Regions from separate parts of the Micromonospora sp. NPDC005174 genome, predicted to be linked through region 1. Evidence: riboswitches for the same ligand, from Rfam matches in the RefSeq annotation. Region 1 holds a riboswitch; the other holds the start of a gene.

Region 1 (14,766 bases):
GTCGGGGTCGCGGTGGCGGTGACCACCGGCGGCCCGTTCTCGGTGACGCCGCGACCGACGAAGTCCATCCAGTTGACGTTGAACAGCGAACCCGTTCCGCCGTTCGGGTCGCGGGCCACGAAGTACAGCGAGCCGCTCGCGGCACCGGTGACCGGCGCGCTCACGTCCGTGTACGTCTGCCACGCTCCGGTCGTCGGAACGGTGGCCGTGGCCACGATCGGTCCGTCGACCGCACCGGCGTGGACCTCGATCCGACCGCCGGCGGCGGCGGATGCGGCCCGGAACCGGATCTCGGTGATGTTGGTGAGGTTCGCCGGAACGAGCGACCACCAGTCGCCGTCCTCGATGAACGCGATGCTCTGGCCGCCACCGGCGGTGTCGGTCGCGGCCTCCCGCTGCACGCCGGCGTCTCCGCCGCCGGTGCTGCCCGCAACCCGTCCGGTGGCCGTGAAGTACTCGGCCTGCTTCTGCTTCGGCTGCAGGATCTCGATCTGCCGGCCGGTGAGCGCGCCGGACCCGCCAGCCCCACCCTTGTCGGTGTACGTGGCCTCGAAGACCGCGAACACGTTGGCCTCGGCGCCGTGCCCGGAGGCGAGCGACGTCTGGACCGTGCCGGTGCAGCCGGTGTGCTGCTCCAGCGGGTGGGCGTGCTCGTCGTGACCGAGCAGCACCTGGAGGTTCACCTTGGTGCAGTCGATCTGCCCGTCCTCGGGGTCGGTCACCGTGACCGTGTAACGGACCTGGTCACCCCAGTTGAAGAAGCCTCCGTCCGGCGGAAAGTCGATCTTCACCGTCGGTGCGGTGTTGCCCACGGTGACCGGCACGTTGGCGACCGCGGTGCGGCCCTTCGGGTTGGTCACGGTGAGCTGGGCGGTGTAGTTGCCCGCCGTGGCGTACGTGTGCGTCGGGTTGGCCTCGGTGGAGGTCTGCCCGTCGCCGAACGTCCACGCGTAGGTGAGCGCGCCGCCGTCCGGGTCCCGGGAGCCGGCGCTGGAGAACGTCACCGTCAACGGCGCCGGACCCGAGGTCGGGTTGGCGGTCGCCGCCGCGATCGGCGCACGGTCACCGGCGGTGTAGTCGATCCGGTAGACCCCGGAGTCGTCGTTGTTACCGCCGAAGCCGCTACCCCACTCGATCAGGTACAGCGCGCCGTCCGGACCGAACTCGAAGTCCATCGGGCGGATCATCGACATGCCGGGGAGGAGCTGGTTGATGTCCACCAACGACTTGCCGTCGGCGGTCATCTGCATCGTGTACATCTTGTTCTGGTTCCACTCGCCGAGCAGCGCCTTGCCGTCGAAGTAGGCCGGCCACTTGCGGGTCGAGTTGAGGTTGGCGTCGTACCGGTAGGCCGGACCGCCCATCGGGGCGCCACCGCCGCCGATCTCCGGGTACCGCGCGTCCCCGGCGTAGCCGTAGTCGACGGTGGCCGGAACGACCGGCGGGAGGTTGGTCAGGCCCGTGTTGTTGGGCGAGTTGTTCACCGGCGCGGCGCAGTCGAACTTCGGACCACTCGGACCGGACGGGAACGTGTAGTCGTTGTACGCCTCGTTCGTGCCCGTGCAGTACGGCCAGCCGTAGTTGCCGGGGGTCACGACGTTCCACTCGACCAGGCCACGAGGGCCCCGGTTCGGGTTGTCCGCGTTGGCGTCCGGCCCGTAGTCCCCGACGTACAGCGTGTCGGTCTTCGGGTCGGTGCCGATCCGGAACGGGTTCCGGAAGCCCATCGCGTAGATCTCGGGACGGGTCTTCTCGGTGCCCGGGGCGAAGAGGTTGCCGGACGGAACCGTGTACGTCCCGTTGTCCTCCGGGTGGATCCGGATCACCTTGCCGCGCAGGTCGTTCGTGTTGGCCGAGGTGCGCTGCGAGTCGTAGTCCTGGCGACCCGCCCGCTCGTCGAGCGGCGCGTACGCGTTGGACTCGAACGGGTTGGTGTTGTCACCGGTGGCCAGGTAGAGGTTGCCGGCGCTGTCGAACGTCATGCTGCCGCCCGCGTGGCAGCAGGTGTTGCGCTGGGTGTCGACCCGCAGCACCTGCTTCTCGCTCGCCAGGTCGATGGTGTCGCCGGTCACCGTGAACCGGGACAGCAGGTTGCGCGTGACGTTGTCGTTCGGGGCGTAGTACAGGTACACCCACTTGTTGGTGGCGAAGTCCGGGTCGAGCCGGATGCCGATCAGGCCGTCCTCGTTGCCGGTGAAGACGTCCAGGTCGACGGCGGTGACGGTGTTGCCGGTGTCCGGCTTGATGATCTGGACCCGACCGTCGCGCTCGATGTAGAAGACCCGCCCGTCGGGGGCGATGTCCAGCTCCATCGGGTTGCTGGTGTTGCTGTCCAGCGTGACCTTCTCGAAGCTGGAGGTCTTCGACGCGCCACAGTCGGCGTCGACCACGCCGGCCGCCGTCTGGATGCCACCGAGCAGGTGCTTGAGGAACTCGGGCTCGGCGTACGACTCACGGGTGTGCCCGCCGCCGGTGTACCAGGAGCGGCCACCGTCGAAGTCCTGACACCACGCCGTCGGGTGGTCGGCGCCCATCGCGCCGGCGCCCGGGGTGTAGCTCTTCTCGTCCAGGCTGGCCAGGACGTGCACGTCCGACCGGGGGTTGGTCTGGAAGTTGTACCACTCGTCGAACCGGGACCAGCGCTCCGGCAGTCCGGTGGTGGACGGGTGGGCCGGGTCCTCCACCTTGACGGTGGCCTGCTGGTTCTGCGGGTGGTTGGCGAAGTACGCGCCGACCAGGTCGCCGTACCAGGCCCAGCTGTACTCGGTGTCCGAGGCGGCGTGGACGCCGACGTAACCGCCGCCGGCCTTCACGTACCGCTCGAAGGCCGCCTGCTGGTCGGCGTTCAGGACGTCACCGGTGGTGGAGAGCCAGATCACAGCCTTGTACTTGGCGAGGTTGGCGTCGCTGAACGCGGCACCGTCCTCGGTGGTGTCCACCGTGAAGCCGTTGGTGGCACCGAGTTGCTGGATGGCGGCGATGCCGGTGGGGATGGCGTCGTGCCGGAAACCGGCGGTCTTCGAGAAGACCAGGACGGAGTAGGGGTCGGCCGCTGCGGCCTTCGCTGCCTTCGGTGGTGTCTTCTGCACCACCTTGGAGAAGGGAGTCGCGGCTTGCGCGTCTCGCGGTGGGACCTGCGCTGCGACCGGAGCCGCCTGCGCCGGAGACCCGATCAGGGCCGTCGACGCGAGCGCGAGGGACAACAGGGTAGCGGTGAGTGGTACGGGGGCACGACGAGAACGGGACACGCCGCCTCCAATGTCGCGGTGGACAGGACTCGCGGGGCCGGCTCGCCGAAGACCGTCCCAGATGGAGCCGGTGGAGACGCCGTGCCAGGGCGTCCACGCCGGCATTTTGTCGATTCGCTGAACAAATTAGTTCTGCTGCATCGATGTCCGGCAAGATGCCGGCGGGTAACGGTTCTGCAACGGCGGGCGACATTCCGAACAGGACCGGAGAAAGTACCCCGATCGATCTCTCGCGCCGGGGCGGCGGGCTCTCCCTTGGCAGCGGAGGCGATGTGTCGTACGGTGACACGCAAGTAACCCACGGGAGCCCGGTGTACCGGGCTGAGAGGGGGGCTGACAGCCCCCGACCGTCGAACCTGATCCGGGTAATGCCGGCGCAGGGAGGAGCGTTGCCGTGCCGTCCCTCGGCCGACTGCATCTGATCACCGACACCCGACCCGGGCGCGATCCACTCACCGTGGTCCGGGCCGCCCTCGCGGCGGCCCGCGCCGACCTCGTCGTGCAGGTCCGGGTGGAGGACTCCGCCACCGACCGCGAGGCGTACGACCTGGCCGCCCGGGTGCTGGCGCTGTGCGCGCCGTACGGCGCGACGTGCCTGGTCAACGACCGGCTGCACGTGGCGCTCGCGGTGGGCGCCGCCGGTGGCCACGTCGGCGCCGACGACCTACCGGTCGCCGCGGCCCGGCACGTGCTCGGCGCAACCGGCGTGCTGGGCGCCACCGCCCGCGAGCCGAGGACCGCGATCGAGGCCGTCGTCGCCGGGGCCAACTACCTGGGCGTCGGCCCGTGCCACGCCACGAGCACCAAGGTCGGTCTGCCCGACCCCATCGGGACCGTCGGGATACGCGACGTCGCCGACGCCGTCGACGTGCCGGTCATCGCGATCGGCGGGGTGACCGCCGACCGGGTGCCGGCGCTCCGGACCGCCGGGGCGTACGGGGTGGCGGTGGTCGGGGCGATCTGCTCGGCCGCCGACCCCGCGCGGGCGACCGCCGAACTGCTGCGGGCGCTGGCGTGACGCGTACCGAGGTGGCGGTGGTGGGCGGGGGCCCGATCGGGCTGGCCGTCGCGTGGCGCTGCGCCAGCCGGGGCCTGCGCGTCGAGGTACACGACGCGGCACCCGGATCGGGGGCGTCGGGCGTCGCCGCCGGGATGCTCTCTCCGGTCGCCGAGGCGTACTTCGGTGAGCGTGGGCTGACCGAGCTGCTGGTGGCCTCCGCCGCCCGTTGGCCCACGTTCGCCGCCGAGCTGACCGAGGACAGCGGCACCCTCATCGGCTACCGGACCGAGGGCACGCTGATGGTCGGGCTGACCGGTGACGACCTGGCCGAGGCCCGCCGGCTCTGGGCGTACCAACAGGGTCTTGGTCTGCCGGTGACGCCGCTGCGCCCCACCGAGCTGCGCGACCGCGAGCCGGCGCTCGCCCCGCGGGTGCGCGGCGGCGCGCTCGCGCCCACCGACCACCAGGTCGATCCCCGGCTGCTGGTACCGGCGCTGCGCACGGCCGCGCGGCGGGCCGGCGCGGCGTTCGTGCCGCGACCGGTCCGGCGGCTGTCCGACGTGGACGCGAGGGTCACCGTGGTCGCGGCCGGCTGCGGTGCCGCCGCCCTCACCGGACTGCCCGTGCGGCCGGTGAAGGGCCAGATCCTGCGGCTGCGTGCGCCCGGCGGCGTCGCGCCGGGCTTCCGGCACGTGATCCGGGGGTACGCCGACGGCGAGCACGTCTACCTGGTGCCCCGCACCGACGGCGAGGTGGTGCTCGGGGCGACGGTCGAGGAGCGGTCGGACACCACAGTCACCGCCGGCGCGGTGCAGCGACTGCTGCGCGCCGGTGTCGACCTGCTACCCGAGCTGGCCGAGTACGACCTGGTGGAGGCCGTCGCCGGTCTGCGGCCCGGCACCCCGGACAACGCGCCGATCCTGGGGCCGCTGCCCGGCCGGCCGGACGTGCTCGCCGCCACGGGACACCACCGGCACGGCATCGTGCTCACCCCGGTCACCGCCGAGGCGATCACCGACCTGGTGCTCACCGGAGTGCCCGACCCGCTGCTCACCGGGTTCGGTGCCGACCGGTTCGCCGGCCCGATGCGCGGTTTCGAGGAGGAGTGATGAAGTTGACGGTGAACGGGACCGGGCGCACTGTCCCCGGCGGCGCGTCGGTGGCCGATCTGGTCGGTGACGTCGCGCCGCACCAGCGTGGCGTCGCGGTCGCGGTCAACGGCGAGGTGGTGCCCCGGACCGGCTGGCCGGTCACGGAGCTGCACGACGGCGACCGCGTCGAAGTGCTCACCGCCGCGCAGGGCGGGTGAGCGGCGTGCCGTTCGAACTGGGTGGGGCGACGTTCGGCTCGCGGCTGATCCTGGGCACCGGTGGGGCCGCGAACCTGCACGTACTGGAACAGGCGATCCGGGCGTCCGGTACGGAGCTGGTCACGCTGGCGCTGCGCCGGGTGGACACCGCGCCGGGCACCGGGGGAGGGCTGCTGGAACTGCTGGACCGGTGCGGGGTACGGCTGCTGCCGAACACCGCCGGCTGCCACACCGCGACCGAGGCGGTGAAGGTGGCCCGGCTGGCGCGCGACGCGTTCGACACCGACTGGGTGAAGTTGGAGGTCATCGGCGACGAACGGACGCTGCTGCCCGACGGGGTGGAGCTGCTCCGCGCCGCCGAGGAACTCGTCGCGGACGGCTTCACGGTGCTGCCGTACACCAGTGACGACCCGGTGCTCGCCCGCCGCCTCGCGGACGTGGGCTGCGCCGCGGTGATGCCCGCCGGCGCGCCGATCGGTTCGGGGCTCGGCATCGGCAACCCGCACCACATCCGGCTGATCCGGCAGAGCGTGGACGTGCCGGTGATCCTCGACGCCGGCATCGGCACCGCGTCCGACGCGGCGCTGGCCATGGAGCTGGGCTGCGACGCGGTCCTGCTGGCCAGCGCGGTCACCCGGGCCGCCGACCCGGTGGCGATGGCGACGGCGATGCGGTACGCCGTCGAGGCCGGACGCCTCGCCGCGGGCGCGGGCCGGATCGCCCGGCGTTTCCACGCCCTGCCCTCCACTCCCGACGAGGGAAGACCGGACCTGTGACGGGGTTGGTGCCGCCGGGGGTCGTCCTGTTGACCGACCGGCTGGTCGCCACGGGCGGTCTCGAACGTGTCGTGGCGGGGGCGGTCGCCGGGGGAGTGCGTTGGGTCGTGCTGCGGGAGAAGGACCTGCCCCGCGCCGAACGCGCCGCTCTCGCCGTCGACCTGCGCGCGATCCTCGCCGACGTCGGCGGGACCCTCGTCGTGGCCGGCCCCGACCCGCTGGGCGGCGACGCCGTCCACCTGCCGGCCGCCGGCCCGTACCCGCCGCCGGCCCTGCCGCTGGTCGGCCGATCCTGCCACAACGAGACCGAACTGAACCGCCTGACCACCGAGCACTACGCCACAATCTCCCCGATCTGGCCCACCCGGACAAAGCCCGGCTACGGCCCACCCCTGGAAGTCGCCGGCCTGCGCGCGCTCGTCGCGGCCAGCCCGGTGCCCGTCCTAGCGCTCGGGGGGGTGGAGACGCCAGAACAGGTAACGGCCTGCGTCGAGGCAGGAGCCAGTGGAGTGGCAGTCCTGGGCGCACTCATGCGAGCAGAGAACCCATCCTCGATCGCCCAACTGATGACTAGCGCCTTCGAAGAGGCGGTCACCCAGAAGGTCCCAACAGGCCGGCACGGTCGGCCGCAGCCCCGAAGCGCAACCAAAGAGGAAAGATGACCCCGACGACAACCCTCACCATCGCCGGCTCCGACTCCGGCGGCGGCGCCGGAATCCAGGCGGACCTCAAGGTCTTCGCGGCGCTCGGCGCGTACGGCACGAGTGTCCTGACAGCGGTCACCGCGCAGAACACCCGGGGTGTCGACGCCGTCCTGCCGCTGCCGCCGCGCACGGTCGCGGAGCAGTTGGACAGCGTGCTCGTCGACTTCACCGTGGGCGCGGTCAAGACGGGGATGCTCGGCACGCCGGCCGTCGCCGACGTGGTGGCCCAGGCCGCCCGGGACGGCCGGTTGCCCCAGCTCGTCGTCGATCCGGTGCTGGTCGCCACGAGCGGCCACCGGCTGGGCGTGGTGGGCGCGGTGGAGCGGCTGCTCCCGTACGCGCGGGTGGCGACGCCGAACTGCGCGGAGGCCGCGGCCATCACCGGACGCGGCGTGGACGACGTGCCCGCGATGGTCGTGGCCGCCGAGGCCCTGGCCGCCGGCGGTCCGGAGTACGTGGTCGTCACCGGTGGTGACGTGGGTGGGGACGAGGCGGTCGACGTGCTGTGCGGCGGCGGTGTCACCACCCTGCTGCGCGCGCCCCGGGTGGACACCCGGCACACCCACGGCACCGGTTGCTCGTTCTCGGCGGCCATCGCCGTGCGGCTCGCGCTGGGCGATCCGGTGCCGGCGGCCGTGCAGGTCGCCAAGGAGTACGTGTTCCGCGCGCTGACCGGCGGGCGGAGTTGGGAGCTGGGCGCGGGGCGCGGACCGCTGGATCACTTCGGCTGGTCCGCCTGATCACCAGGGAGGTTGTCATGCAGGCACGAGGCAAGGTGTACGTCGAGGGTTCGCGGCCGGATGTGCGGGTGCCGTTCGCGGAGGTGGCGCTGACCGGCGACCATCCGCCGGTGCGGCTCTACGACACGTCCGGCCCGGGATCGGACCCGCAGGTGGGGTTGCCACCGCTGCGCGGCCCGTGGATAGCCGAGCGGGGTGACGTGGCACCGGTGCGGGGCGCGGGTACGCCGTTGGCCGGGATGGACGGTCGTCGTCCGACGCAGCTCGCGTACGCGCGGGCCGGCGTGGTGACGCCGGAGATGGAGTTCGTGGCGATCCGGGAGAACGTCGACCCGGAGCTGGTGCGGGCCGAGATCGCCGCCGGTCGGGCGGTGCTGCCGCTCAACGTGAACCACCCGGAGTGCGAGCCGGCGATCATCGGGAAGGCGTTCCTGGTCAAGGTGAACGCCAACATCGGCACCTCGGCGGTCAGCTCGTCGGTGGCCGAGGAGGTCGAGAAGTTGACCTGGGCCACCCGCTGGGGCGCGGACACGGTGATGGACCTGTCCACCGGCAAGCGGATCCACGAGACCCGCGAGGCGATCGTGCGGAACTCGCCGGTGCCGATCGGGACGGTGCCGATCTACCAGGCGTTGGAGAAGGTCGGCGGCGACCCGGTGAAGCTGAGCTGGGAAGTGTTCCGGGACACCGTCATCGAGCAGGCCGAGCAGGGCGTCGACTACATGACGGTGCACGCCGGGGTGCTGCTGCCGTACGTGCCGTTGGCCGTCGACCGGGTCACCGGGATCGTCTCCCGGGGTGGCTCGATCATGGCGGCCTGGTGCCTGGCGCACCACGAGGAGAACTTCCTCTACACCAACTTCGCCGAGCTGTGCGCGATCCTCGCCCGCTACGACGTGACGTTCTCGCTCGGCGACGGGCTGCGGCCCGGCTCGATCGCGGACGCCAACGACGAGGCGCAGTTCGCCGAACTGCGCACCCTCGGCGAGTTGACGACTGTCGCCTGGGAACACGACGTCCAGGTGATGATCGAGGGCCCGGGCCACGTGCCCATGCACAAGATCAAGGAGAACGTGGACCTCCAGCAGGAGTGGTGCCACGAGGCCCCGTTCTACACGCTCGGGCCGTTGACCACCGACATCGCGCCCGCGTACGACCACATCACCTCCGCCATCGGCGCGGCGATGATCGGCATGTTCGGCACCGCCATGCTCTGCTACGTCACTCCGAAGGAGCACCTCGGCCTGCCGGACCGCGACGACGTGAAGGCCGGCGTGATCGCGTACAAGATCGCGGCGCACGCGGCCGATCTGGCCAAGGGTCACCCGGGCGCGCAGGAATGGGATGACGCGTTGTCGAAGGCGCGGTTCGAGTTCCGCTGGGAGGACCAGTTCAACCTCTCGCTGGACCCGGAGACCGCTCGGTCGTACCACGACGCGACCCTGCCCGCCGAGCCGGCGAAGACGGCGCACTTCTGCTCGATGTGCGGTCCGAAGTTCTGCTCCATGAAGATCACGCAGGAGCTGAAGGAGTACGCGGCCCGTGGCATGAAGGACAAGTCGGAGGAGTTCGTCTCCGGCGGCGGAAAGGTCTACCTACCGCTGGCCTGACGGAGTGGCCGCTTCGGCCTGGTCAACTCTGGTTCCGGGAAGTCGGGGTGTCCTGGCCGGCAGGAAGGCCCGGATTCTCGGAACCAGAGTCAATCAAGCGGGTCGTTCACTCGCGGTGGTGACGGCCGGTGGAGCGCAGCGAGCGACGGCCGTTCTCCGGCTCGGGCTCGTTGTCGGTGACCGGCTTGCTGAGGCCGGCGACCCAGTCGACGAACTCCTCGTCCTGCGCGGGCAGCGGCTCCGCCGCGTCGGGCGCGGGCCGGCTCTCTTCGTCGGCCCGCACCCGGTTACGCCGGAAGAGGCCGCCGAGCCGCCCCCGCCGGGAGGACTGCCGCCCGTCGTCGGTGGACGCCCGCCCGGGATCGTCCGCCGGCTCGGCACTGCCGGCGGTGGTGGACGCACCGCCCTGCTCCGGTACGACCGGGGTGATCGACGGCGGCACGATGGACCTCGCCAGGGCGGCCATCGCGCTGGCCTGGTCGGTCCGGCCGGTCCTGCCGAGGGGCTGGCCCGGCGTGCTGACGGCTGGTCCGGTGGTGTCGGCGGTCGTGGCGGGCGATGCGCTTCCCTCGGGCGCGCTGGTGTTGTGGTCAGGCGTACCGGTGCTCTGATCCGGTGTTCTGGCGCGGCGGGTGGTGTCGAAGGCGTCCCAGGTGGGCACGCGGCTCAGGTCGGGCAGGGGTGCCCGGTGCCGGAAGCGGGGCGTCCAGTCGGTCGAGTCCTCGGCGCTCGCGGGCGTGTCCGCGGTCGGCGGTTCCGGGTCGGTCGACGCCGTGGTCCAGGACGGGATGGCCGACCAGGCGGGAGCCGCCGGCGTCCACCGGTCGCCCCCCGCGTCGCCGGCAGTGGGCTCGCCGAACAGCGACGTGCCGGCGCGGCCCTCGGTCGTCGCCTGTTCGGTGCGGCGGCCCACCCTGGACTTCGTGACCGGCGTGGAACCTTCGGCGGTCTCGGCGAGCCGGCTCGCATCCTCTTCGGCGGTCTGGGCCTGCGAGTCGGTTCCGGCAATCCGTGCCGCTTCGCCAGGCTCGGCGCTTCCACTCTCGGCGGAGGGGCGCGGCGTGTCCTGGTCGAGCGGCCGATCGGTGTCGACGCCTGTCACGTCGGCGCTCTTGCCGGCGCGGGTCGTCCGCTTGGCGCGTCCGCCGGTCGCTCCCTCGGTGCTCGTCCCGGTGGGTGCCGTTCCGGCCGTGGCCGTCGCGCTGGCGCTCGTCTCGGTGGGTGCTGTTCCGGTCGGTGCTGTTCCGGTGGCTGCGGCCGTGCCGTCGTCGGCGGCGGTTGTCGAGGTGGCGGCCGGGACGGACTTCGGCTTGCGCGCGCGACGCGGCTTGGGCGGGGACGCGTCGGCGGCCCGGTCGCCCGCGCTGTCCGCGCTCGACGTGCCTGCCACGTCCACGACCTGCGGATCCGTGCTTCGCATGCTCGGCGTGCCCGTGCTCGGCGTGCCCGCGCTCGGCGTGCCCGTGCTCGGCGTGCCCGTGCTCGGCGTGCCCGCGCTCGGCGTGCCCGTGCCCGTGCTCGGCGTGCGGGCGCTGGCCGTGGTCGGAGTGACGGTGGTGCCCGCGACCGGAGTGCCGGTCGCACCGGAGCTGTCCGTGGTGAGCGGAGCATCGGTGGCGAGCGGGGCCACGGTGCCGCTGATCGTCGTGCGGTCGCTGCCCGGCGCGTTGCGGCCAGGCGTGTCGCTGTTACTCGCGCTGTCGCCCACCGCGTCGGGCGTCGGGCTGACGGCTGTCGTCCCGGCCGTGGGGGGCTTCGCAACGGCACGGACCGGGTCGGCGGCACCGGCGGTCGCGTCCTCGTCGTGACTCGACGGCTGCCGCCCGGCGGTGAACTCGCCGGTCGGGTCGGTCAGCCAGGAGGCGCGGGGCGGCGTGGGGTCGTGCCGCTCGCTGGCGGCGGACGCGTCCCGGGTCGCGGCGTCCCCTGCCGACTCGGCGGTGTCGGACCGCTGGCGGGGGCCGGCGGGTCGAGGGGCCTGGCCCGGGTGCGTCGCCTCGGCGGGGACCGGGCCGTGCTGGCCGCTCGCGGTGGCAGACGGCCAGTCCCAGTGGGCGGGGACGGTGCGTACACCGGGGGTGTCGTCACCGGCGCGCGGACCCGGAGCCGTCTCGACCAGCTGTCCGCCGGCGTGCCCGGAGTGGTCCTCGGTTCGATCCGTCGACGTCACCGGCTCGCTGCCCGGCAGCGTCGGGCCGGCGGGCAGCGGGCGCAGGATGTCGGTCGGCGTGATCGCCTCGGAGTCGGCGGCGCGGACGCCGAGAGGCCAGCGCAGCAGGGCGGCGGCCGTCGCGCCGAGGGCGCCAGCGAGGACCGCGATCAGCGCTGCGTAGTAGGGGGTCGTCTGGTAGCGGTCGACGGCGTCGCCAGGGCCCGCGGCCAGGTACGCGAATGCCACCAGCACCGGACCGGCCACCCCGGTCGCCGCGCTGATCAGCGGGACCTGGCCGCGCCAGCGGGCCAGTCCGGCGGTCGCCGCTCCCGCGAGCAGCGCCACGATCGGCAGCAGGAGCAGCGCCAGGCTCTGCGCGGCGGCGGCGTCCAACCAGTTCGGTTCGAGTACGCCGAGTCGGACCGTGGGCAGCGGACCGGTCGTGCCGAGTGACGGCAGGACGGAGATCAACGCCAGCAGCCAGATCGTCCCCGCCACGGCCGCCATGTTCCAGCCCAGTTCCGGCCGGAGCAGTACGGCGATGGCCGCCCCCGCTCCGACGACCGCCCCGAGGATGGCGCAGATGCCGACCGCCCAGACCGGGTCCACCGAGATCAACTCGGCGGCTCGGGCGGGCTGCATGCAGAGCGGGGCGACGGCTGTCGCGCCGAGCGCGGCGGCGCCACCGATGGCCAGGTGCCGGCCGGTGCTGGCCGGCGGGGTGTCCCGGCGGGCCAGACGTCCGGTCAGGACGGCGCCGGCGACGGCGGCGTTCGCGGCGAACCAGCCCACCCAGACGAGCTGGGCCGGCCACTGGTTGACGGTCGAGCCGGTGAAGGCGCCGGTGAGCCGGACGATGCCGAAGCCGTACGCGACGCCGAGTTGGCCGGCTCCGGCCAGCACGCTCACCCCGAGCGCGGTGAGCAGCAGTCTGCCCCAGGTCCGATAGGCCATGTCCGGCACGTTACGCACCTGGTACACCCGATCGCCACCGGCGCGCCGCGCGGCGCGCCGAGGCGCGCCCGGCGGGTCTACTTGAGTTCGACCAGTCGGGCCAGGTATGTCGTGTCCCCGACATTGGTGAGCATGTGCACCGCTCCGGGGTCGCGGTAGACGACCCCACCGGTGGGCTCGTCGGCGTCGATCCGGGTGCCGTCGATGGTCTGCACGACGTTCTTCGCGCCCTGGATCGCCACCACCAGGTAGGGGTGGTCGTGCCGGTGCAGGGGCTGGCGCTCGCCCGGTTCGAGCCGGATGTGCCAGACCCGGACCCGGTCGTTCTCGTACACGATCTCCTGGCCCACGGGCCCGAGTTCGGTGCCGTCGATCACATCGGTCATCGTCCACCGTCCAGTTGGGGAAGCACCTCGGCGGCGATCAGTTCGAGGTGGTCGAGGTCGTCGAGGTCGGTGAGGCGTAGGTGCACCCGCGTGGCGCCGATCCCGGCGAACTCGCCGATCCGCTGCACCAGCTCTGCCGGCGAGCCGACCACCGGGTCCTCCGGTGGCAGCGCGCTCTTCTCGTGCAACGGCGCGGCCCGGCGGGCGGCCTCCGCGTCGGTACGTCCGACGGCCACCACGATCCCGGCGGAGAGCACCAGCGGGGCTCGCCCTCTCTCCGCCCGACCCACCCGGTCGCACGCCTCCCGGACGCGGTCGTACGCTCCGGCGGTCTCGGCCACCGACTTGAACGGCATGTTGAACTCGTCGGCGTACCGGGCGGCCAGCTCGGGGGTCCGCTTGGGACCGCGTCCGCCCACGATGATCGGCGGGCCGGGCACCTGCGCCGGTTTGGGCAGCGCGGGGGCGTCCACCAGCCGGTAGTGGTCACCGGTGAAGCTGTACGTCTCGCCCAGCGGGGTGGACCACAGCCCGGTGATCACCTCGAGCTGCTCGGCCAGCCGGTCGAACCGCTCGCCGACGGCCGGGAACGGAATGCCGTACGACGTGTGCTCGCGCTGGTACCAGCCCGCGCCGATACCGAGGTCGACCCGGCCGCCGCTCATCTGGTCGACCTGTGCGACGAGCACGGCGAGGGGGCCGGGCAGGCGGAAGGTCGCCGACGTCACCAGGGTGCCCAGCCGGATCCGTTCGGTCTCCCGGGCCAGCGCGGCGAGGGTCAGCCAGGCGTCCGTCGGGCCGGGCAGGCCGCTGTCGTCGCCCATCGACTGGTAGTGGTCGGCGCGGAGGAAGCCCTCGAAGCCGCCCGCCTCGGCCAGTCGGGCGAACCGGAGCTGGGTGTCGTAGTCGGCGCCCCGGTGCGGCTCGGTGAATACCGACACCCGCATGGTCATCGTCCCTCCACGCCGGCCGCGGCCGGCTGGTCGCGTTCCATCAACAGCTCGTGCAGGTCGGCGCTGACCTGGGCGACGTCGGCGAGGTGGGCGTTGCGGCCCAGGGTGCGCGGGCGGGGGATGGCCACCTCGACCACCTTGCGGATACGGCCGGGGCGGGGGCTCAGCACGACCACCCGGTCGGCGAGCAGCACCGCCTCGTCGATCGAGTGGGTGACGAAGACGATGCTCGGCTTGTTCTCCATGTGCACGCGCTGGAGTTCGCCGGAGAGTTCCTCGCGGGTGAGCGCGTCGAGCGCGGAGAACGGCTCGTCCATCAGCATCACCCGGGGTTCACCGATGAGCGACCGGCACAGCGACACCCGTTGCTGCATGCCGCCGGAGAGCTCGTGCGGCAACCGCTTCTCAAACCCGGCCAGGCCTGCCACGTCGAGCAGTTCCCGGGCCCGCTCGCGGTGCTTGGCGCGACTCCAGCCGAAGATCTCCACCGGCAGCAGGACGTTGTCCAGGACACTGCGCCACGGCAGCAGCGCCGGCTTCTGGAACAGCATGGCGATGTCGCGGCGGGGTCGGGTGATCGGCGTACCGGCCACGGTGATCTCGCCGGAGGTCAACGGGAGCAGCCCGGCGATCAACCGCAGCAGGGTGGACTTGCCGCAGCCGGAGCGCCCGAGGATGGCGACGAACTCGCCCTCGGCGACGTCGAGGTCGATGCCGCGAAGGGCCTCGACCTGGCCGGACCGGCCTTCGAAGGTACGCGACACCCCGGACAGTCGGATCATCTGCGGCGGACCTCCGCTGAGTGGACGGTCAGGAATCCGACAAGGCTAGCCGCCCTGTTGACATGTCGCGCCGTCCGGGGTCGTCGTCAGGTTGTTTCCGATCCGCAACCCGGTACGCCTGGCGTCGCAACTGTGGGTTTCTCGTACGCTGT
Region 2 (14,766 bases), on a different contig from region 1:
CGAGGCGGGAGAGCACAGCCTCTTCGACACCATCGAGGGCGCGATCGAGATGGGCATCCCGTACCTGTCGGCGTACGCGTTCTCGACCGAGAACTGGCGGCGCTCGCCCGACGAGGTCCGGTTCCTGATGGGGTTCAACCGGGACGTGATCCGTCGACGTCGTGACCAGCTCGTCGACCTGGGCGTGCGGGTGGTCTGGTCGGGGCGTCCGGGGCGGCTGTGGAAGAGCGTCATCTCCGAGTTGCAGACCGCCGAGGAGATGTCCCGGGGCAACTCCACCCTGACTCTGCAGTTCTGCGTCAACTACGGCGGTCAGGCCGAGATCGGCGACGCCGCCGCCGCCATCGCGCGGGACGTGGCGGCCGGTCGACTCGACCCGGCGAAGGTCAGCGAGAAGACCGTCGCGAAATACCTGTACCACCCGGAGATCCCGGAGGTGGACCTGTTCCTGCGGCCCTCGGGCGAGGAACGGATCTCCAACTTCCTGCTCTGGCAGACCGCGTATGCCGAGTTGGTCTTCCTGGACACGCTCTGGCCGGACTTCGACCGCCGCCACCTCTGGTACGCCTGCGAGCTGTACGCCCAGCGGGACCGGCGCTTCGGCGGCGCGCTGCCCAACCCGGTGGCCCCGACGGCCTGAGGAAGGCTTACCCACACGTCACGCTGGGTATCAGAGACGTCAGAAGCCACTGACGGAGGTGAACCCACATGATCCAGAAGCGCATTGCCCAGTGGGCGGTGATGGCCGTCGCGGTGCCACTGGCCGCGGCCGGCGCCCGCCGGCTCAGCCACACCCTGGAGGCCCGCCGTGGTCCCTCCGGGGCGACCCGGCTGCTGACGAAGGGCGCGGACCTGATCCGCCCGCAGAAAGCCAAGCGTCGCCGATTCTGGTAACGCGAAAACACCCCGAGGCGCCGCCCCGCACAAGACGTGCAGAGCGGCGCCTCCCCCTGTACCCGCGCCCCACCCCCGCGCGATGGTGCCGCCGATCTTGCACTTTCGGTGGCGACAAAAGGTGTGGAAGTGGACCGATCGACCACCATAAGTGCAAGATCGGCGGGGCGGGGCGGGGCGGGGCGGGGGCGGGGACGGGGCGGGGGCGGGGACGGGGGCTGGGCGGGGTGGGGTGGGGTGGGGTGGGGTGGGGGCTGGGTGGGGTGGGGGATTTGGGGGTTTGGGGTGGTGGGGGTCGGTAGGGTTCGGGAGGGGGCGGGACCTGTCGGGTGGGGGTGGTTGGGTGTGCGGGATCTCCGGTACAAAATGATCATGGCGTTGAACGCGGCCGACCTGGGCGACCCGATCTGTGAGCAGGTTGCCGAGATCTGCGCCGAGATCGCCGAGCAGCACTGTGCCGAGTTCGGTCACACGCCCGCGCTGCGGACCGGTGAGATCGCCGAACTGGCCACCGGAGAGCCGGCCCTGACCTGGGCGCCCTCGACTCCCGACGCCGGGCAGCGTGCCTGGTGACCGCAGCCGCCCCGGCCGTCGACGTACGCCGTGCCGACGACCGCTTCGCCACTCGGATCTCCTGGCTGGATTCCAAGCACTCCTTCTCGTTCTCCCGGCACTACGACCCGGCCAACACCCATCACGGCCTGCTGCTGGTCAACAACGATGACGTGGTCCGGCCGGGCGCCGGCTTCGAGACCCACCCGCACCAGGACATGGAGATCGTGACCTGGGTGCTGCGCGGCTCGCTCGTGCACCAGGACTCCACCGGCCACTCCGGGGTCATCTACCCGGGCCTGGCGCAGCGGATGAGCGCCGGCACCGGCATCCTGCACTCGGAGAAGAACGACGCGTGGCGGCTCCTGGACAACCAACAGCCGCACAGCGACCCCGTGCACTTCGTGCAGATGTGGGTGCTCCCGGACGAGCAGGGTGTGGACCCCGGCTACGAGCAGCTGGAGATCGAGGACGAGTTGCTGCGCGGCGGCCTGGTGCCGATCGCCTCGGGAATGGACCGCTACGACGGAGCGTCCGCGATCCGGATTCGCAACCGGTACGCGACGCTGCACGCCGCCCGCCTCCGCCCCGGCGACGAGGTCACCATCCCGGACGCGCCCTTCGTGCACCTGTACGTGCCCGACGGCACGGTCACCCTGGAAGGCAGCGGTCCACTCGGCACCGGAGACGCGGCGCGGCTCACCATGACCGGCGGCCGACGGGTCACCGCCGACGAGCCGGCGGAGATCCTCGTGTGGGAGATGCACGCCACCGTCGCCTGAGCGCAGCCGCGTCCACGAGATGATCGCGCCCGAACATGGATGTAGTGGCCTCCCTGACACGGGAGGCCACTACATCGTGGATCGAGCACGATCATGCCGTGCGTCGTGCGTCGTGCCTTACGCCGGGGATTCCGTCTTGTCGCCGGCCCAGGTGGTGTGGAAGGAGCCCTCGCGGTCCACGCGCTGGTAGGTGTGCGCGCCGAAGTTGTCCCGTAGGCCCTGGATCAGCGCGGCGGGCAGCCGCTCGGCGCGCAGCGCGTCGAAGTACGCCAGCGACGACGAGAACGCCGGCGTCGGCACACCCGCCTGCGCCGCGTCGGCCACCACCCGCCGCCAGCTCGGCACGCCGGCGCTGACCGCCTCGGCGAAGTACGGCGCGACCAGCAGCGTCGGCAGGTCGGGCTGCTCGTCGTACGCCTCGCGGATGCGGTTCAGGAAGCGCGCCCGGATGATGCAGCCACCCCGCCAGATGGTCGCCGTGCCGCCCAGGTCGATGTCCCAGTCGTACTCGCTGCTGCCGGCCCGGATGTGGTCGAAGCCCTGGGCGTACGCGACGATCTTGGAAGCGAGCAGCGCCCGACGGACGTCCTCGACGAACGCGTCCCGGTCGGCCACCTGCCACTTGTCACCGGCGTCCGGGAAGGCCCGGCGGGCCGCTTCGCGCTGGTCGACGTGCCCGGACAACGAGCGCGCGAACGTCGCCTCGGCGATCCCGGTGATCGGAATGCCCAGGTCGAGGGCGCTCTGCACGGTCCACCGGCCGGTGCCCTTCTGCTCGGCCCGGTCCTGCACGATGTCGACGAACGCGCGGCCGGTCGCCGCGTCGGTGTGCGCCAACACGTCGGCGGTGATCTCGATGAGGAACGACTCCAGCTCGCCGTTGTTCCAGTCGCGGAAGATCTCGGCGATCTCCGCCGGCGTCGCGTCCAGACCGGCCCGCAGCAGGTCGTACGCCTCGGCGATGAGCTGCATGTCGGCGTACTCGATGCCGTTGTGCACCATCTTGACGAAGTGCCCGGCGCCGTCCGGCCCGACGTGCGTGCAGCACGGCACACCGTCCACCTGGGCGGCGATCTTCTCGAACATCGGCCCGAGCTTCGCGTACGACTCGGTGGAACCGCCCGGCATGATGCTCGGGCCGAGCAGCGCGCCCTCCTCGCCGCCGGAGACGCCGGTGCCGCTGAAGTGCAGCCCCTGCGCGCGCAGCGACTCCTCGCGGCGGCGGGTGTCGGCGAAGTGGGCGTTGCCGCAGTCGACGATGATGTCGCCCTCGTCCAGCAGCGGCACCAGCTCGTCGATGACCGCGTCGGTGGGCGCACCCGCCTTGACCATCACGATCACCGCGCGGGGCCGTTCCAGCGACGCCACGAAGTCGGCCATCGACTCACCGGGCACGAAGGTGCCCTCGTCACCGTGCTCGGCGACAAGGCTGCGGGTGCGTTCCGGGGACCGGTTGTGCACCGCCACGGTGAAGCCGTTACGGGCCAGGTTGCGGGCCAGGTTACGGCCCATCACCGCCAGCCCGGTCACGCCGATCTGCGCTGTCGCCTGCTGAGCCATTCGTGCCGCCACCTCTCGCCGTCGAACTGTCCCTGCGACCGTATCGCGGCACACGGCATCGCGGGCAGGTCGTCCCACGGCGGGTCACCGCCTGGTCGCGGCCCGTCCGTCCACCGGTCGCTCACCGCTGGGCGAGTCGTTCCTCCACACGCGCCACCTTCGCGGTGAGCGCGTCGGTGACACCGGGCCGGACGTCTGCCTTGAGGACGACGCTCACCCGGGGCGCCTGCGCGGCCACCACGTCGACCGCCCGCTTGACCACCGCCATCACCTCGTCCCACTCGCCCTCGACGGTGGTGAACATGGCATCGGTCCGGTTCGGCAGCCCGGACTCGCGGACCACCCGTACCGCCTCGGCCACGAGGTCGCCCACGGAGTCGCCGCCGCCGAGCGGGGTGATCGAGAACGCGATCAGCATGCGCCGATCGTGCCAGTAAACAGGGTGCGCGTCTCCTCGTGTGACGGTTAGGGTTCCGGCATGCGTAACTGACGCCCCTTTTTCCGAGCCGGTCCGCCGCCCCGCGTCGCGGTCCGTGCGCTCCCGGGCGTCGCGCGTCCCCGCCGTTCGGCGGCGTCGAGCCTTCCTGATTCCCGGTGAGCAGTCCCTTCCCATCCGACCGTCGCGCCGCGACGGTCACCAGCCGATCCGACCGACCGCCGGAGCGCGGGAACGGCCGGGACGGTCGGCACCGAAGGAGACCCGGATGCCCGCCAGGCGTAACCCGAAGAAGTCCCGTACCCCCAAGATGTCCCCCTCCGGACAGGTTCCGGCGGCGGACCACGGCCCGACGACTGGTCGCGGCACGAGCCTGTCGTCCAGCCCGGATGTCGCGGTCGAACCGGCCCTGCCGGCGGTGCTGGTCGAACCGGCGCCACTGGCGGCGCTCGTGGAGCCCGCGCTGCCGGCGGCGCTGGTTGAGCCGGCGGCGCCGACGCTGCCGGCGGCTCTGGTCGACCCGGCGGCGTCCGTCGAGTCCGCGCCACTGGCGGCGCTGGTCGACCCGGCGGTGACCGTCGAGCCGCTCCGGCCCGGAGCGGTCCCGGCCGACGCGGCGCTGCCTGTCGACGTGCCGGCGGCTGTCGAGGCGCCTGCGGTGGAGGATCTGCCCACGCCGGCCAGCCGACCGTCAGCACCGACGGCCGGGCCGCCCACGGGCCGGGGCAACCGTTCGACCGGTGGCCGCAGCCAGGCGGCGGGGCAGACCCGCCGCTACGCCTTCCGGCGAAGCTGACCGAGCCGTGCGCCCGCTCTGGCGCACGACTCCGCGACAGCAACTTCAGGGATGTAGTGGCTTCCCACGCTGACGAGGCCACTACATCCCTGAAGTTGCGCGGATCTTGCCGCCGGCGCGGCGCGGCGCGGCCCGGCCCGGCCTGGCCTGGCGCGGCCCGGCGCGGCGCGGCCCGGCGCACGGCGGCCGGGGTGGACGGCGGTCCGGCGTCGGGCGGCGTCAGCCGAGCAGGGGGCGGAAGGTACCGACCAGGATGCTTGTCGTCAGTGCCGCGCCGGCCAGCGCGAACGCGCCGACGACGAGCAGTGTGTCGGCGAGGCCGAAGTGCTGGCGGCGCGCGACGGTACGGGGTGTGTCGGCGTCGAAACCGCGGGCGTCCATCGCGACGGCCAGCCGGGTACCTCGACGGATCGCTCCGACCAGCAGCGCGAACGCCGTGGACGCGAACAGCCGCAGCTTCGCCACGGGGTTGCGTCCGGCGTCCACGCCACGTGCCCGGCGGGCCATGCTGATCATCTGCCATTCCTGACCGAGCAGCGGCACCAGCCGGAACGCGGCCAGCGCCCCGACGGCGAACCGCGCCGGCGCCCTCGCGTTCTGGATCAACGCGTCCGCCAGGTCGGTCGGGTCGGTGGTGGCGAAGACGATCACGCCGGGCAGGGCCACCGCGAAGATCCGCAGCACCAGGCCGAGCGCGGTGAGCAGCACGCCGGTGCTCACCAGCACCGGGCCGGCGTCCAGCAGAACGCGACCGGACTGGTCGGCGGCGAAGAGCACCAGGGTGACCAGGATGCCGACGGCGCTGAGCAGCAGCGGCAGGGCACGCCGGGCCAGCACCCGGTAGCGGAGGCCGAACAGCGGCAGGACCGCGAGTTCGACGGCGATGGCGATCGCGGGCGCCAGCGGGTCGAGCGTGGCCAGCAGGGTGAACGAGAAGAGCAGTGCGGCGGCGAGCTTCGCCACCGGGTTGCGCCGGGCCAGCGGCGCCCCGGGCCGGGCGACCGGTTCGATGCTGATCATCGGTGCGACTCCCGTCCGGCGTCGAGGCGTCGGTCGCGACGCGCCGGCACGGTCACGACCGCTCCAGGGTGACGGTGCGGTCGGCGAGCGCGGCGACGAAGTCCACGTCGTGGGTGACGCTGACGACGCCGTGCCCGGCGTCGCGCAGGTCGGCGAAGAGGTCGACCAGCTCGCCCCACGTCCGCCGGTCCTGGCCGAAGGTGGGCTCGTCGCAGATCAGCAGGCGGGGCGCGGTGGCCAGGGCCGTCGCCACGCTGAGGCGTCGCGCCTCGCCGCCGGAGAGGGTGTACGGGTTGGCCGCCGCGAGCCTGGTCAGCCGCAGCCGCTCCAGCAGCCCGGCCGCCGTCTCCTTGACCGCCGCCTCGGGTTGGCCCGTCCGGCGTGGGCCGAGCGCCAGCTCGTCGAAGACGGTGCCGGTGACGAACTGGTGCTCCGGGTCCTGGAAGACCGACCCGATCCGTCGGGCCAGCGCGGGCGCGCGCCAGCGGTGCGGGGGAGTGCGGTGGTGGGCGCCGGCCAGCTCGGCCGAGGCGGTGACCCGGCCCGTGCCCGGTTTGAGCAGCCCGCCGAGCAGCAGCGCCAGGGTGGACTTGCCGGCGCCGTTCGGTCCGCGCACGGCGAGCGCCTCTCCGGCGCGTACCGTCAGATCGGTGGAGCCCAGCCGGGGCGGCAGGCCGAGCCGGTCGGCGGTGAGCAACACGTCGCCGGCCGCGGCGGTGGCCCGGCGCGGCGCGACGGGATGGCCGGGTACCCAGACCCCCTCGGCGGCGAGGGTGTCACCGTGCGCGGCGAAGACCACGTCGGGTGGCCCGTCCGCGCGGACCCCACCGCCGGGCTCCAGGACGACCACCCGGTCGACCAGGGGCAACGCCTCGGCGACCCGGTGTTCGACCAGGATCAGGGTGGTGTCGGCGTCCAGTGCGCCCGCCACGGCGCCCCGGACCAGGGCAGCCCCGTCCGGGTCGAGGTTGGCGGTGGGCTCGTCGAGCAGCAGCAGGCCGGGCCGCAGCGCCAGCGCGCCCGCCAGGGCGAGACGCTGCTGCTCGCCGCCGGAGAGGGCGGCGGTGCCGCGGTCCCGGGGGTACGGGAAGCCGACCCGCCGCAGCGCCTCGTCGACCCGTGGCCAGATCTCGTCGGTCGGTACGCCCCGGTTCTCCAACCCGAACGCCACGTCGTCGCCGCTGCGTGCCATCACCAGCTGGGTCTGCGGGTCCTGGAAGACGATGCCGACCCGTTCCCGGCCCTTGCGGGGGTCGAGCCCGTCGATCTCGACGGTGCCCTCCTGCTCACCGGAGTCCTCCGCCAGCAGCCCGGCCAGCGCGCTGAGCAGGGTGCTCTTGCCGGCCCCCGAGGGCCCGAGCAGCAGGACCCGCTCGCCGTCCTCCACCCGGAGGTCCACCCCGCGTACGGCCCAGGCCCGCCGCCCGGCGTGCCGCCACCCGAAACCCCGCAGCAGTACGCCCACGACCCCTCCCTCCATGTCCTCGCCGGTGATCAAGAGGTTCGCGTCAGAATTCCGCCTGCCGATGACGCGAACCTCTTGATCACGGGGTGCGCGCGCAGGTCTAGATCAGCGCGCGGGTTCGGCCGGAGGGGAGGCGGTCCAGGGCGCCGGTGTTGGCCAGGGCGCGGGTGAGCAGCCAGCCGCCGACACCCGCGATGATCGTGGCGCTGACGATGGTGAGCAGCGCGTACGGGATGCGGTAGTCGCCCAGCGCGTAGTCCGCGTTCCAGACGAAGAAGTCGAACAGGGCCGCGCTGAGGCCCGTCAGCGCGCCGGCCAGCACGGCTGTCGGCAGCCGGTACGACCGGTAGCGGAACGCGGCGAACGCCAGCTCGGCCCCGATGCCCTGCACGATGCCCTGCGGGATGACCGTGCCGGCCCACTGGCTGCCCAGCAGCGCGGAGACGACCGCGGCCACCGTCTCGCAGTAGAGCGCGGCGCCGGGCTTGCGGATGACCAGCCCGCCGACCACGGCCGGCAGCAGCCACACGCCGTAGATCAGCGTCTGCGCCGGTGGGAAGAAGGCGAACGCGCCCTCGGTGGCGCTCCAGACCAGGCCCCAGGCCCAGAAGATGACGCCGAAGGCGACCGCGATCACCGAGGCGACCACGATGTCGATCGTGCGCCAGCGGTTGGTGGTGTTGTCCATGCTGTGCTCCCAGTTCAGTGAAACGAACCAGGAGAAGACGCACGCCGCGCGTCCGGTGGCACCGGACTCACGGCGCGGCTGGAGGTCGACCGAACTCCCTGCGCTGGCATTACCCAGATCAGGTTCGAGGGTCTGCGGGCGTGCCCGCACTCTCAGCGCTGTGCGCTCCCCTGTCGGATGTGAAGTTGTCTCGCTGACGCTAGCACCGACCAGGGGTAACAGCCCAGCAGGGCGTCGTGACGTGCGCGCATCCGGGCCGGCACGACGACGGCTGGGTAGGCTGACGATCATGCAGGTCGACGCGCGGGGTCTGACGTTCGAGGTACGCACCGGCGGCCCGTCCGACGGTGCCCCCATCCTGCTCCTGCACGGGTTTCCGCAGCACAGCGGCGAGTGGGACGCGGTCGTGCCGCCACTGCACGCCGCCGGCCTGCGCACGTACGCGCTGGACCAGCGGGGTTACTCGCCGGGTGCCCGGCCCGCCGAGGTGGCGGGGTACCGCATCCCCGAACTGGTCGCCGACGCGGTCGCGGTGCTCGACGCGCTCGGTCTGGACGCCGTGCACCTGGTCGGCCACGACTGGGGCGCGATAGTGGCCTGGGCGGTGGCCGCCGCGCACCCTCAGCGTGTCCGTACGTTGACCGCGGTGTCGGTGCCCCATCCGGCGGCCATGGCGCACGCGCTCGCCACCGACGCTCAGCAGAAGGCCCGCTCGTCGTACATCGCGTTGTTCCGTAAACCCGGCAAGGCCGAGAAGGTGCTGTTGGCGTGGCACGCGACGGCGCTGCGCAAGCTGCTGGGCGGGGTCGGCGACGCCTCCCGCGTCGACCGCTACGCCGACCCGATGCGCGAGCCGGGCGCACTGACCGCCGCCCTGAACTGGTACCGGGCCATGTCCCGTGCCGACCTGGCCGCCGTCGGCCCGGTCGCCGTACCGACCACGTACGTGTGGAGCGACCGGGACGTCGCGATCGGCCGGGCCGCCGCCGAGGCGTGCGCCGCGAACGTGACCGGCGACTACCTCTTCGTACCCCTGGCCGGGGTGAGCCACTGGATCCCGGACGCCGCGCCCGCCGTGCTGGCCGAGGCGGTCCTGGCGCGGGTCGCCGGGACGGCCTGAGCCGTGCCGGGCGGGGGAGAGTCGTGACCGTTCCCGTCGGCGGGCCGGGCACTCGCCGGTCGATCGCCGCGGAGCTGCGCCTACTGGGCGTACGCCCCGGATCGACGGTGCTGGTGCACGCCGGGATGCGCCCGCTGGGCTACGTCTGTGGCGGGCCGCAGGCGCTGGTGCTCGCCCTGCGTGACGCCCTCGGTCCGGACGGCACGATCGTGGTGCCCACCCACACACCTGACAACAGCGACCCGGCGCAGTGGCGGAATCCGCCGGTGCCGGTGGACTGGTGGCCGTTGATCCGCGCCGAGATGCCCGGCTTCGACCCGGTGGTCACGCCGAGCAGGCACATGGGCGTGTTCGCCGAGACGGTCCGCTGCTGGCCGTCGGCGCTGCGCAGCGGGCACCCCCAGGTGTCCTTCGCCGCGCTCGGCCCGGCGGCCGAGCGGGTGGTCGCCGGGCACACCCTGGCCGACATGCTCGGCGAGGGATCTCCGCTGGCCCGGCTCTACGACCTGGACGCCGACGTCCTGCTGCTCGGGGTCGACCACAGCGTCAACACCTCGCTGCACCTGGCCGAGTACCGCCGACCCGCCCTCGTGCGTGAGCGACTGGGCGCGGCGGTGCGGACCGCCGACGGTGGCCGCGAATGGGTGTGGTGGCAGGACGTCCGGATCGACGGAAGTGACTTCGGCGCGCTGGGCCGCGACCTCGACGACACGGCGGTGGTCCGCGTCGGCCCGGTGGGCGCCGGAACGGCGAGGTTGGTGGGCCAGCGGGCGGCTGTCGACTTCGCGGTGCGGTGGTTCGCCCGCAACAGACGGATGGAGGACGTATGACGGTGAGTGCCGAGGACTACCTGACCGTGGTGACCGAGACGATGTCCCGGGTCGCCGCCAGCCAGCGGGAGGCCGTGGGCCGGGCCGCCGATCTGATCGCCGACGCGGTACGCGCCGACGGGGTGGTGCACGCCTTCGGTACCGGGCACTCGGAGGCCCTCGCCATGGAGATCGCCGGTCGGGCGGGCGGGCTGGTGCCCACCAACCGGATCGCCCTGCGGGACCTGGTGCTGCTCGGCGGCGAGCCGGCCGACGTGCTCGGGCCGCTGCTGGAGCGGGACCCGGCGGTGGCGCACCGGCTCTACGAGCTGGCTCCCGTACGGCCCGCCGACGTCTTCGTGCTCGCCTCGAACTCCGGGGTCAACGGCGCGATGGTCGAGTTCGCCACGCTGGTCAAGGAGCGGGGCCATCCGCTGGTGGCGATCACCTCCGCGCAGCACTCCGGCCGGATGACCTCCCGCCACCCGTCCGGACGCACGTTGGCCGATCTCGCCGACGTGGTGCTCGACAACGGCGCGCCGTACGGCGACGCGACGCTGCCGCTGCCGGGCGGCGGCGCGGTCGGCGCGGTCTCCTCGATCACGGCCGCGCTCCTGGCCCAGCAGGTCACCGTGGAGGTGGTCGCCCGGATACTCGCGGCGGGGGAGCGGCCCCCGGTCTACCTGTCGGCCAACATCCCGGACGGGGACGCGCACAACAACGCGCTGGAGGCCCGGTACGCCGGTCGGATTCGCCGCGGGTCCTGACCCGGTCCGGTCGATCGACGTCGCGGTGTCCGGCGGGTGGCCGGCAGATGGCCGGGACATGTCGTGAACCAGTTTCGTGCTCGGCCGTGTGGGGCATTGGCGTTGCTGCCGGCGGCCGGGACCGCCGGCAGTACCGTCTGACCGGAGGTAGCGCGTGTCCAAGGAGACCGAGAAGCAGCGTTGGCAGCGCAACTTCGCCGACCTGCTCCAGGAGTTGCGGGTCGCCCAGACCGGCGTGCAGATCCTCTTCGCCTTCCTGCTCACCCTGCCGTTCAGCAACGGGTTCACCCGGACCAGCGAGTTCCAGCGGGACGTCTACATCGTCGCCCTGCTCGCCGCTGCCGCCGCCACCGCGATGATCATTTCACCGGTGGCGTTCCACCGGGCGCTGTTCCGTCAGGGGCGCAAGCCGGAGCTGGTGCGGTTCGCACACCGCATGGCGACCGGCGGCCTCGGCTTCATGCTCATCGCGATGGTCAGCGCGGTCCTGCTGATCACCGACTTCGTGCTGGACCGGCCGATCGCCTTCGTGCTCAGCGCGCTGGCCGGCCTCTGGTTCCTCGCCTTCTGGGTGTTCCTGCCGTTCGCGCGGCGCAACTGGGGTGACGACGACATCGACGACGAGGACGACGACCCGGCCACGCTCAGCGCCGGCTGATCTCCCTCGATGTTCACGCCACGCTACCCCTGGGTAACAACCGGGGGTAGCGTGGCGTTAGTCGCGCACGTCGACGCAGCCACATCGAGTTTCGAGGGGGCAGCCGTGACCACGACACAGGACGGCCGACCGGCACCGGACGGCCCCGATCCCGAAGCCGCCGCCGGCACCGCTGCGCCGCCCGCCGCCGGAGCCGCTGCCCCGCCCACCGCTGGCACCGCCGCACCGCTGCCCGCCGAGGCCGGTCAGGTCTCCGAGAAGGAGGCCCGCAGGGTCGCCGAGGCGGCCCGCGAGTCCACCTGGGACCGTCCCAGCTTCGGCAAGGAGCTGTTCCTCGGCCGGTTCCGGCTCGACCTCATCGACCCGTGGCCGCGCTCCGACCCGGACGACATGGCCCGTGCCGAGAAGTTCCTCGGCCAGCTCCGCGCCTTCGTCACCTCCGAGGTGGACGGCGCGGCCATCGAGCGGGACGCCTCCATCCCCGACTCCGTCTTCCACGGGCTCGCGGACCTCGGCGCGTTCGGCATGAAGATCGACCGGAAGTACGGCGGCCTGGGGCTGAGCAACCTGCACTACTGCCGTGCCCTCATGCTGGCCGGCTCGGTCAGCCCGGCGATCGGCGCGCTGCTCTCGGCCCACCAGTCGATCGGCGTGCCGCAACCGCTCAAGATGTTCGGCACCGCCGAGCAGAAGCAGCGTTTCCTGCCCCGACTTGCCGCGGGTGAGGTCTCCGCGTTCCTGCTCACCGAGCCGGACGTCGGCTCCGACCCGGCCCGGCTCGCCACCACCGCCGAACCGACCGAGGACGGCACCGGCTACCGGCTCAACGGCGTGAAACTCTGGGCTACCAACGGCACCGTGGCCACCCTGCTGGTGGTGATGGCCCGGGTGCCCGCCGCCGATGGGCGACGCGGCGGCATCACCGCGTTCGTGGTGGACGGTGACAGCGCCGGCATCACCGTGGAACGGCGCAACGAGTTCGTCGGCCTGCGCGGCCTGGAAAACAGCCTGACCCGCTTCCACGACGTGTTCGTGCCCGCCGAGAACGTCATCGGCGGCGAGGGCAAAGGACTGAAGATCGCCCTGACCACGCTGAACACCGGCCGGCTCTCCCTGCCGGCCATGTGCGTCGGCGCCGGCAAGTGGGCGTTGAACGTCGCCCGGGGATGGGCCGCCGACCGCGTCCAGTGGGGCCGTCCGGTGGGCGCGCACGAGGCGGTCGCCCAGAAGCTCTCCTTCATCGCCGCCACCACGTACGGCATGGAGACCATGCTCGACCTGTGCTGCCTGCTCGCCGACGACGACCGCAACGACATCCGGATCGAGGCGGCGCTGGTCAAGCTCTACGCCAGTGAGATGGCCTGGAAGATCGCCGACGAGTTGGTCCAGATCCGGGGTGGGCGCGGCTACGAGACGGCCGACTCGCTGGCCGCCCGCGGTGAACGCCCGGCCACCGTCGAGCAGGTGCTCCGCGACCTGCGCATCAACCGGATCTTCGAGGGCTCCACCGAGATCATGCACCTGCTGATCGCCCGGGAGGCCGTCGACGCCCACCTGTCGGTGGCCGGCGACATCATCGACCCGGAGGCGGGACTCGGCCGCAAGGCCCGCGCCGGCGCCCGCGCGGGAGCGTTCTACGCGAGGTGGCTGCCGACCCTCACGGTCGGCAAGGGCCAGAGCCCATCGGCGTACGCCGAGTTCGGCCCCCTCGCCGGCCACCTGCGCCAGGTGGAACGCTCCTCGCGCAAGCTGGCCCGCTCGACGTTCTACGCGATGTCCCGCTGGCAGGGGAAGATGGAGCGCAAGCAGGCGTTCCTCGGGCGAATCGTGGACATCGGCGCGGAACTGTTCGCCATGTCCGCCGTCTGCGTCCGGGCAACCGCCGAGCGCGACACCCGCCCGGAGAACGTCGAGCTGGCCGACCTGTTCTGCCGGCAGGCCCGGGTCCGGGTGGACGCCCTGTTCGCGGCCCTCTGGGACAACACCGACTCGGTCGACACCGCCGCCGCCAAGCGGATCCTCGCCGGCCGCTACGCGAGCGTCGAAGGGGGCGTGGTCACCCCGTCCGACGAGTTGCCCTGGGTGGCCCGCTGGCAGCCCGGCCCGTCCACGGCCGAGGACGTCCGGCGCCGTATCCCGCCGAAGCCGTAACCCGCCGGTCGCGCCCGGTCGCGGCGTGCCGTGTCAGCGTGCGACCGCCCAGGCCAGCACTCCCGCCAGGATCAGACCGTTCAGCCCGGCCAGGGCGAGGTACGCGGCGGGTGGGATCTTCTTGCCCCGGCGGACGAAGGAGACCAGAACGGCGGCGTAGCCGAGCAGCAGTACGGCGATGACGATCAGGAAGTAGAACACCCGACGACCTTAACGGCCTGGATCCGCAGGCAGACTGCGGCAGGCGGGGGTAACAGGCGGTTGATCCACACCAGGTCACCGATCTGGGGGTATCCAGCGGCCCGGACACCCCCAGATCGCCGACCTCGTGTCGATCACGGTCAGCCACCCCGCCTCCGCCGTGCCGATGCGCCAAGATCCACGGACACGGGCTCACGCACGAAGCACGCGCTCACGAGCAGAGCGACGACGGTCGGGCTCATCGGCTTTTGTTGCGTAGGCCGAGTTGGCGTAGCTCCAGCGCGGCCAGGGCGTCGACTGTCTCGTCGTCGCCGCGTCGCCAAGCCTCGGCGACGTCGGGGGCGATCCGGGTCAGCCGACCCAGCGGTTGGGTGGCCAGCGCGCGGAGCGCGAGCAGGTCCCGCCCTGCTGGCCCGGCGGCCAGTTTCGCGGCCGATCCGGCCCGGCGCATCCAGCGCAGCCGCAGCGGCAGCCAGCCGAAGAGCACCAGGCCGAGCGGAAAGATCAGCACTGCGATGGCGAGGGCGAGGGCGAGCTGGTCGACCAGGTGCTGCTGCTCCCGGCCGGCGTCGGCGAGCCCTCGGGCGGCGTCGGCGGCACGCTGGAAGGGCGCGGTCAGTTCGTCACCGACCAGCGGCACCCGGCGAACCTTGCCTCCGGCGTCGGCGAGGTTGTCGGCAAGGCCGGCGCCGGCGCCCTCCAGCTTCTGTCCGGGTACGGCGAGCTTCTGCACCAGGTCGTGCAGCCAGAGTGCGGCGCGGATCGCGACGTACACCCAGATGACGACGAGCAGGTCGGTGAGCAACTGGCGGACGGCGGTCGGAAACCGATCGGCGTAGATCTTCACGCCGGACAGCGTGCCACGAA

The links. Region 1 has a riboswitch for thiamine pyrophosphate ahead of thiE (thiamine phosphate synthase). Riboswitches for the same ligand answer to the same signal wherever they lie in the genome.
Region 2: it holds a riboswitch for thiamine pyrophosphate, as region 1 does, so the genes downstream of both, ABZU91_RS23460 (ECF transporter S component) here and thiE (thiamine phosphate synthase) in region 1, are expected to answer to the same signal.

Annotation. Positions count from the first base shown of each region.
Region 1 covers NZ_JBEXIJ010000017.1:37,403-52,168, reverse strand. Annotated here, with positions in the region: gene ABZU91_RS19575 (ThuA domain-containing protein) at 1-3,248, opposite strand, end outside; TPP riboswitch at 3,539-3,648, shown strand; gene thiE (thiamine phosphate synthase) at 3,643-4,266, shown strand; gene thiO (glycine oxidase ThiO) at 4,263-5,357, shown strand; gene thiS (sulfur carrier protein ThiS) at 5,357-5,557, shown strand; gene ABZU91_RS19555 (thiazole synthase) at 5,554-6,333, shown strand; gene ABZU91_RS19550 (thiamine phosphate synthase) at 6,330-6,995, shown strand; gene thiD (bifunctional hydroxymethylpyrimidine kinase/phosphomethylpyrimidine kinase) at 6,992-7,777, shown strand; gene thiC (phosphomethylpyrimidine synthase ThiC) at 7,795-9,387, shown strand; gene ABZU91_RS19535 (hypothetical protein) at 9,494-12,493, opposite strand; gene ABZU91_RS19530 (cupin) at 12,571-12,879, opposite strand; gene ABZU91_RS19525 (LLM class F420-dependent oxidoreductase) at 12,876-13,826, opposite strand; gene ABZU91_RS19520 (ABC transporter ATP-binding protein) at 13,829-14,614, opposite strand.
Region 2 covers NZ_JBEXIJ010000024.1:34,918-49,683, forward strand. Annotated here, with positions in the region: gene ABZU91_RS23415 (isoprenyl transferase) at 1-640, shown strand, start outside; gene ABZU91_RS23420 (hypothetical protein) at 709-894, shown strand; gene ABZU91_RS23425 (thioredoxin reductase) at 1,267-1,467, shown strand; gene ABZU91_RS23430 (pirin family protein) at 1,464-2,228, shown strand; gene gndA (NADP-dependent phosphogluconate dehydrogenase) at 2,346-3,788, opposite strand; gene ABZU91_RS23440 (MTH1187 family thiamine-binding protein) at 3,910-4,206, opposite strand; gene ABZU91_RS23445 (hypothetical protein) at 4,493-5,020, shown strand; gene ABZU91_RS23450 (energy-coupling factor transporter transmembrane component T) at 5,240-6,040, opposite strand; gene ABZU91_RS23455 (ABC transporter ATP-binding protein) at 6,093-7,520, opposite strand; gene ABZU91_RS23460 (ECF transporter S component) at 7,606-8,193, opposite strand; TPP riboswitch at 8,271-8,375, opposite strand; gene ABZU91_RS23465 (alpha/beta fold hydrolase) at 8,483-9,313, shown strand; gene ABZU91_RS23470 (AAC(3) family N-acetyltransferase) at 9,337-10,143, shown strand; gene ABZU91_RS23475 (SIS domain-containing protein) at 10,140-10,889, shown strand; gene ABZU91_RS23480 (DUF6328 family protein) at 11,044-11,547, shown strand; gene ABZU91_RS23485 (acyl-CoA dehydrogenase family protein) at 11,653-13,698, shown strand; gene ABZU91_RS23490 (hypothetical protein) at 13,732-13,899, opposite strand; gene ABZU91_RS23495 (hypothetical protein) at 14,138-14,746, opposite strand.